2 regions of the Fructilactobacillus sp. YLN 2507 genome follow, and region 1 is predicted to be linked to the other one. Evidence: riboswitches for the same ligand, from Rfam matches in the RefSeq annotation. Region 1 holds a riboswitch; the other holds the start of a gene.
What was found. Region 1 has a riboswitch for lysine ahead of lysA (diaminopimelate decarboxylase). Riboswitches for the same ligand answer to the same signal wherever they lie in the genome.
Positions count from the first base shown of each region.

Region 1 (4,442 bases):
GCACTAGCTGGTTCAATTACTCCCGCTAACACAGCTCCAGCCCCAATGTGACAGTGTTTTCCAACTAAGGCTCGACCACCAAGCACGGCACCCATATCAATCATTGATGCTTCACCAATTTCAGCACCAATGTTAATTAAAGCCCCCATCATAATCACGGCATCCTTACCAATCTTAACTTGATCACGAATCACAGCACCTGGTTCAATTCGGGCATCAATGTCTTTGGTATTCAATAATGGGACAGCTGAGTTCCGGCCGTCGCTTTCAACTTCAGAAGCTTCGATTTGTGCAGCGTGATTAGTTAATATCGGTTCAACTGCGGCCCAATCACCAAAAATTACCCCCGTGTTGCCATTGATAAAAGTGGTAATGGTATCAGGAAAATCAATTTTCGCTAAATCACCCTTTAAGTAAACTTTAACCGGGGTTTTCTTTTTAGCGTTTGCGATGTATTGAATAATTTCGTGAGCGTTTAGTTCAGTCATGTTTTTCTCCTCTTAAATATCTAAGTTTTTGTCTAAATGAATTAGGTCAGCATAAGTTTCTCGTTCAATTACAATTTGTGATTTACTATTTTCTACAAAGACGACAGCGGGCCGTGGATTGAGGTTATAGTTGGAAGCCATCGAATAACCGTACGCACCGGTTGCAAGTACTGCAATCACATCCCCTGGATGTAAAACGGGAAGTTCAATGTCTTTGATTAAAATATCACCAGATTCACAGTACTTTCCAGCAACCGTTACTAATTCAACATTGTCATCGTGGACATCATTTGCCACCACGGCATCATAATCAGCGCCATATAAAGCGGGACGAATGTTATCTCCCATTCCTCCATCAACGGCGACGTACTTTCTAATTTCTGGAATAGCTTTACTTGATCCAACCGTGTAAAGGGTCGTTCCCGCTGGTCCGGCAATCGAACGACCTGGCTCAATCCACACAGCGGGAAGTGGTAACCCTCGGTTTTCGGTTTCGCACCGTAAGGTGGTTAAAATTTGTTGTACAAAATCTTCGGGACGAATGGGATGATCAGCATCTGTATACTTAATTCCAAAACCACCACCAACGTTGATAATTTTTGGCATGTAACCAAAATCATCATGCCAATGTTGCATTAATTTAACTAATTTTTCGGTTTCAATCTTGAAACCGTCCGTTTCAAAGATTTGGGAACCAATGTGAGAATGCACCCCCACTAAATTCATGTTTGGCTCCTTTAAAACTTGTTGTAAAGCTTCATCAGCTTGCCCAGTTAAGATATCAAAGCCAAACTTGCTATCTTGCTGACCAGTTTGAATAAATTCATGCGTATGAGCCGAAACAGCAGGTGAAACCCGTAACATAACATCCGTCGTGGCGTTTTTTTCAGCTAACACATCACTTAATAATTGAATTTCATAAAAATTATCTAAGATAATCACTCCGACGTGGTGGTCAACGGCCATTTCCAGTTCTTCGCGAGACTTGTTATTACCATGAAAACTAACATGATCCATTGGGAAACCAGCTTTAATCGCAGTATAAAGTTCGCCTCCAGACACCACATCAGCATGAGCATCCTCTTGGGCTAAAACTTGATACATTGCGATACAAGCAAAAGCTTTGCTGGCATAACTAACCGCATAATCAATGTCATTTTCCTTAAAAACGCGTTGAAACGCGTGAATCTGACTTCTGATTTTACTAATATCATAAACTTGTAGCGCCGTCCCATATTGTGCGGCTAAATCAGTCGCTGGAATTCCACCGATTATTAATTGATTATCTTGAACTTCGTTGCTATCCAACATGTATGGATCCTCCAATTTTTTTCGATTAAATTGAAATTATAAAAAAAGAGTCTATTTTGCGGCAGCTCCGCAAAAATAGACTCCTTTAAAACACTTTCAGAATCGATTATACATAGCTCCCCGGAATTAAATCCGACAGTCCATAGTTTATTCAACTATGTCCCAGCTTACTAAGCTCCATTTCACTTAGTGCTTCGGCAAATAACCCTTTCGTTTGTTTCATAGTCCAATGGGAACTCCCCAAACTAGTCTTATTATTTGCGACCTCTATTTGATTTACTAAATCATAACGAATTCAGCAACTTTCGTCAATACTTTTCCTCGATTTAATGTATCATTCGTAAATTTATTTATTTCTATAATATTAAACCGGATAATTGTCGTATTTTATCCCTAAAAGGGTTGCCGACCTGTTAAAATAGTGATAATTTCGGTTTAACAAATTTGCGAGGTGGAAAAAATGAAAGTTGTAAAATTTGGTGGTAGCTCATTAGCTGATGCAGACCATTTTGAACAAATTATTAAAATTATTAAAAGTGACCCCGAACGAAAAGCCGTTGTTGTCTCTGCTCCTGGAACTCGGTTTAAGGGTGATATTAAAGTAACTGATTTATTAATCAGGTATGCGGATCAAGTACTAAGTCACGAACCTTCGGAAAAGACCCAAACTGAAATTATTAAACGTTACCAAGCCATTGCTGACCACTTTGAGCTACCAGAAAACGTAATGGAACGAATTGCAACCACAATCCAAGCGCTCCCAACCCAAACTTATGCGGATGACGAATTCTTAATGGCTGCCTTTAAAGCTCAAGGGGAATATTTAAATGCCTTCTTGTTAGCTGCAATTTTAAACAAAATTGGCATTCCTACCCAGTTTATGGACCCCCAAAAAGTAGGTTTTTTGGTGAGTGATAATGCACAAGACGCTAGCGTTTTGGCTGAGACTTATAAAAACTTAACTAAGTTTCGTAATTCCGAACAACACTTAGTTTTTCCTGGCTTCTTTGGCTTTACAAAAAATGGTAAAATTGCAACTTTTTCCCGTGGTGGTTCTGATATTACTGGATCAATTGTGGCGAAAGGATTAGCTGCCGATGTCTACGAAAATTTTACCGATGTTGATGCAATTTATTCCGTTGATCCACAAATGGTTAAAAATCCAAAGAGTATTAAAGTAATGACATATCGTGAAATGCGTGAATTATCATATGCTGGCTTTTCCGTTTTTCATGACGAAGCGATTTTACCAGCAATTGATGCTGAAATCCCCATCAATGTCCGCAATACGAACCATCCTAATTTACCAGGAACAATGATTGTCCCTGAACGAAACTTCACACCCAGCGGCTTAGTAACAGGAGTTGCTAGTTCAAATCGCTTTGCAGCTCTTTATTTACACCGTTACTTGCTAAATAAGGAAACTGGCTTTACCCTCAAATTATTGAAAATTTTATACAAATACAATATCTCTTACGAACACATGCCTTCTGGAATTGATGATTTAACTATCATTTTTGATAAACGTCAATTTACGCCTGAGCTAATCAACCAAATCTGTGCTGAAATTCAAACCGTTTTAGAGCCTGATCAATTGGAATGGATTGATGATTATGCCATTATTATGATTGTTGGTGAAGGAATGCAAAAAAGTCCCCATACCATTGAAGATATCATTCGTCCTCTCAGTGATCATAAAATTAAAATTCACATGATCAATCAAGGAGCTTCCAAAATTGCAATTATGTTAGGAACGAATGAATCTGATGCCGAACAAGCGGTAAAATTAGTTTACCAACACTTTTTTGATAATAATCGAATTTTTGATTAGAAAGGCTAATCTTATGACAAAATTACTCAAGGTCCATGGATCAGAAAACACTTTTTACATTCTTGATCTTACTCAATTTGAAAAACAACCTAACTATACGGAAATTTCAAAATTAGCAGTCGCAATGAAAGCTAGTAATAACACCAACTTAAACAATATTGATGGGATTTTAGTCGTTGAGGAATCTGCTCATCCTGATTGTTTAGGAAAAATGACCGTTGTTAATGCAGATGGTAGTTTAGCATCAATGTGTGGTAATGGTTTACGAACCATCACTCGTTATTTAGCCGAAAAATTTGGCAAAACAAAGTTCAAAGTGGAAACGCAAGATGCCGATTTGGATGTTGAAAAGGAACCTGATTTAGCAGGGCATGTCCCTGCTTATGGAGTCCAAATTTCCCCAGTACGATTTGACCATAAAGATTTTCCCTTTGAAAACTTAGGGACCGACGAAATTCATGATCAAATGTTACCTCAATTAGATGATCAATTAAAATTCACTGCCATTGCTGTGCCTAATCCGCATTTAATTAGTTTTGTTCCTGATGCCGTTTTAAAGACCGATAAGCTAGAAAAATTAGGAACTTACTTAAATGGAGAAAATCCCTACTTTACGGATGGAGTTAACGTTAACTTTGCAAACATTCTAGCGCCTGATACGCTCTTTGTGCGCACCTTTGAACGAGGAGTGGGTTTCACAAACGCATGTGGAACCGGAATGACTTCAACCAGTTTAGCCTATGCTCTTAATCATTATGAGGGTGATTTTGATCGCATAATCACTGTATATAATCCGGGCGGGATGGTTAAAG
Region 1 covers NZ_CM184303.1:1,431,425-1,435,866, forward strand. Annotated here, with positions in the region: gene dapD (2,3,4,5-tetrahydropyridine-2,6-dicarboxylate N-acetyltransferase) at 1-488, opposite strand, end outside; gene lysA (diaminopimelate decarboxylase) at 501-1,799, opposite strand; lysine riboswitch at 1,905-2,077, opposite strand; gene AC0GLY_RS07245 (aspartate kinase) at 2,260-3,630, shown strand; gene dapF (diaminopimelate epimerase) at 3,644-4,442, shown strand, end outside.

Region 2 (4,442 bases), 320 kb from region 1:
ATTTTCCCCAATTTGCCAATGTGGTTTAGGTTCAAAATCAAATTTACGCGGAGTTCCAACCTTCCGAAGTTCAACTGAACCTTCCTCCGTTAAGCTAACAGGAACCTTATCATTCGGAATGTTGGGAAGATGGGCTTCAAGATTATCTTGTTCAGCTTTGGTAGTCTCTAGATCAACATCTAGTTGTTTGATTTCGGCCCCTACTTCACGCATCCGTTTAATTTGAATATCAGCATTTTCTTTGTTGCGCTTAAGCTGCGAGATTTCTTCTGAAACTGAGTTTCTTTCAGCTTTAAGGGCTTCACTTTTAACAATTAAATCACGCCGTTTTTGGTCTAATTCCATTAATTTATCAATAGTTGTACCGTCAATACCACGATCAGCCATTTTTTGTTTAAACCAATCAGCATTTTGCCGAATCATTTTCATATCTAACATAGCTTTTCCTCCATTGTACGAAAAAAGACCCTCTCCAATTGGGACGAAGGTCTTTTCTTGTTCGCGGTACCACCCAAGTTCCTACCAGTATAGATAGGCCCTTAATTATTGATTAGTAACGGAATCGCCGTGCAGGATTAACTGCCCATTTTGCATACTGGAATCTTCGACGATAACTCTCAGCCTCGTTATCTCTCTGTAAGTCTACTCATAGGTATGCATTCGTTTTATTTTTCTTAATTATACAATATAAGTTAGCATTAACCTAATATTTTTTTAAGTTTTTGGTCGACTGCAGCTAAGACTTCCTCGCGAGCTGTTCCATCTACCATAAAATCATATTGATCTCCATCAATCATCATTTTAGGTGATCTATCATAAGCCTCGTACCACTTAACGTAACGCTGATTTAATTCTTGGTAATAGTTGTAAAGACTTTCATCAGTTTCAATTTGTTCAAATGAACGACCTCGCTTTTTTATTCGTTGCAACATCGTTTCAAAGGAAACCTTAATATAAATTAATAAGTCTGGATTTTTTTGAAAATCACTACCTGGGATTGGTTCCAACATGTTATGCAATAATGAATCATAGATTTCAACCTCGGTCTCAGTTGAACGACCTAAGTCCGCATTTAAATGAAAAAGAAGCGAGTCTTCAAAAATTGAGCGATCCATCACACTATATTGGTTAGCATTAGCTTCTTTAATACTATCCAGTCGTTTATTTAAAAAATAAATTTGAAGTAAAAAAGCATACTTTTTGGGATCCTTATAGAATAACGGCAAAATTTGATTATCATCCACTGATTCATAAAAAGCCGGAGCCTTTAAATGCTCTGCTAATAAAGTTGTTAACGATGTTTTCCCTGCACCAATCGCTCCTGATAAAACAATCATCTTATTATCTCCCCTATTAAAAAATGGTCCAACTAGCAAAACTAATTGTACCATTTTTATGATTATTTTAATTTAAATAGTTTATTTTTTGTCTGATTCATTCTCAACTTTAGCAGGGCTGACATCCACTTGATCTAATGGAATGATATGCGTTTTTTTCACAATCTTATAGCCAAAGTAAAGAACAATAACTAACGGAACACTAATATAAGTCACTGCAATTTGGAACCAGTCTCCGTGCGCAAATGCTCCAACATCTTGACCACAAATTACAATGATACAAAGAATCAAACAAAGAATTGGTCCTAGTGGAAACAAAGTTGCCCGATATTTCAGCTCACTAAGCTTATGACCCTGTTTCAAAAAGGCTCTCCTGAAACGATAATGCGATAGCGCAATCCCAAACCAAGCAATAAATCCAGTTAAACCAGAAGCAGCAACTAACCATAGATAAATTTGAGGACCAACAAAACTAGTTAAGAAAGTGAGTAATGCCACCAACGTTGTCGCAAGTAATGCTAATACTGGAATTCCATTTTTACTTATTTTACCAAAAACTTTAGGGGCATATCCTTCATCAGCCATCGCGTAAAGCATTCTAGTAGAAGCATACATCCCAGAGTTAGCAGATGAAATCACTGACGTTAAAATAACAGCATTCATCACACTGGCAGCAGCAGCTAATCCAGCTCGTTTAAAGACAACTGTAAAGGGACTGATTGCAACATCAGTGGCTGATGAACCTAATAAATCATGACTAGTATAAGGAATAATAGCAGCAATTACAAAGATAGCAAGGACATAGAATAAAATAATTCGCCAAAATACTTCATGAATTGCCTTAGGAACACTATTATGGGGATCATCTGCTTCACCGGCAGTAATTCCCACTAGTTCAGTTCCTTGGAAAGAGAATCCAGCAACCACAAAGACACTTAAAATTCCGGGAATTCCGTTCACAAAGGGAGCATCTTTATAGGTAAAGTTACTTAATCCAGTAGCGTGACCACCCATAATTCCAAAGATAGTTAAAACTCCAACCCCAAGGAAAATAAAAATCGTAATTACTTTAATCAATGACATCCAAAATTCAGTTTCTCCAAAAGCAGAAACTGCCAAAATGTTAATTCCAAAAATAATAGCTAAAGCAATTGCACTCCAAATCCATGCTTGAACGTGAGGAAACCAAAAAGCCATAACTAGAGAAACCGTCGAAATATCAACCGCAACCGTAATCGCCCAGTTAAACCAGTAGTTCCACCCCATTGCAAATCCTAATGCTGGATCTACATACTTAGCAGAATACGTCGAAAATGAACCCGAAATTGGTAAATTAGTGGCCATTTCCCCTAAACTGGTCATCAAAAAGTAAACCATAATCCCCATTAAGATATAGGCAACTAAGGCACCCCCTGGTCCTGCATTGTGAATTGCTGCTCCACTAGCAACGAATAGCCCCGTTCCAATACAACCACCCAAGGCAATCATAGAAACGTGCCGCGACTTTAAGCCACGCTTAACTTGTTTTTCAGCCATTACTAAATTCCTCCTATATAATAAGAAAGGCTATCAAACTAATCAAAAAAGGCACTTCAAGAAATTAATCCAGAAGAGCCTAATTAAACAATCGTTCATTAGTCTGCAAAGCGCTCCGCATTTCTCAATGCGACAGTGCTTGATTTATTAAATCAAGCCCCAATCAAATGGTTACCACTCATTTAATTTCGGCGACAGTTCCTTTCATCCTGCTTCATCGACTTGGTAAGTCTCTACAGCATTACTAATAAAAGTCGCTCCTCTTCTTAGATATTTTATTTGTGTATCAACAGTATAAGTTTTTATTAAACTAAATGCAAGTGCCTCCAAAAGAGCGTATGATCAACTTAACTAGTCGACTAATCAAGGAGGATCATGATGTCAAAGCAGGAAGCACTTTTAATTATTGATTATACAAACGATTTTGTCGCAGATGACGGCGCTCTCACCCTTGGTAAACCAGCACAAGCATGTGAACCAGAAATTTTGGCTTTAGCAAATCAATTTTATGCGAATAATCAGTTTGTGATTTTGCCAACTGATGTTCATCATAAGGGTGACCCGTATCATCCAGAAACGAAACTTTTCCCACCTCATAACCAACGAAACACCTGGGGACGGCAATTGTTTGGTGAATTAAAACCTTGGTATGAAGCTCATCAAACAGACGAAAATGTGTGGTTAATGGACAAAACCCGTTATAGCTCATTTGTCGGCACTGATTTAGATTTACGATTACGCGAACGAAACATTAAAACCCTTCATTTAGTTGGTGTTTCCAGTGATATTTGTGTCTTACATACTGCCATTAGTGCCTATAACTTAGGATATCACGTAATTATTCACGAACCTGCTGTGGCTAGTTTTACGGGTGAAAATCAAGCTTTTGCTTTAAATCATATGAAAACGGCTCTCGGGGCTGAAATCGTTCAATAAACAAAAAAGTCCTCCATTAAGTGGAGGACTTTTTATTTTTGCCGTTGTTGCAATTTAGAATGGCGAATCCCATAAACAAAATAAGTTACTAAACCAATCACCAACCAAATTCCCACTGAAACTTTAGTCATATCTGGCAACATAATAATGAAATAAATACTCATTAAAGCAGCAGCAATCGGAAGATAGGGATACCAAGGCATTTTGAACCCATCGTTTTTAATATCCTTCCGACGACGCAATGGAATCACCCCAAACGAGATGCAGGCAAAGGCTAATAAAGTTCCAGCATTAATCAATGAGGCCAATTGTTCTAAAGGAACTAATCCAGCAAAAATTGCTTGAATAATTGTCGCTACCACAATTGCATTACGTGGTACTTTGTATTTATCGTTAATTTTACCCATTTTTTCCGACAACAAGCCATCACGTCCTAAGGCATAAACCAAGCGGGATCCACCAAAGAACATGGTAACCATCGCAGTGAAAATTCCAAACAAGGCTCCAATGGTAATCAGTTTATTCCATGAATCAAGACCAACTACATGTAAAGCATAAGCAGCTGGGTCATCGACGTTTAAATCAGTATAATGAACCATTCCAACTAATACCAATGAAAAGGCCACGTACAGA
Region 2 covers NZ_CM184303.1:266,267-270,708, reverse strand. Annotated here, with positions in the region: gene serS (serine--tRNA ligase) at 1-438, opposite strand, end outside; gene AC0GLY_RS01265 (deoxynucleoside kinase) at 699-1,337, opposite strand; gene AC0GLY_RS01260 (amino acid permease) at 1,419-2,873, opposite strand; lysine riboswitch at 2,974-3,146, opposite strand; gene AC0GLY_RS01255 (cysteine hydrolase family protein) at 3,252-3,809, shown strand; gene AC0GLY_RS01250 (amino acid permease) at 3,842-4,442, opposite strand, start outside.
Region 2: it holds a riboswitch for lysine, as region 1 does, so the genes downstream of both, AC0GLY_RS01260 (amino acid permease) here and lysA (diaminopimelate decarboxylase) in region 1, are expected to answer to the same signal.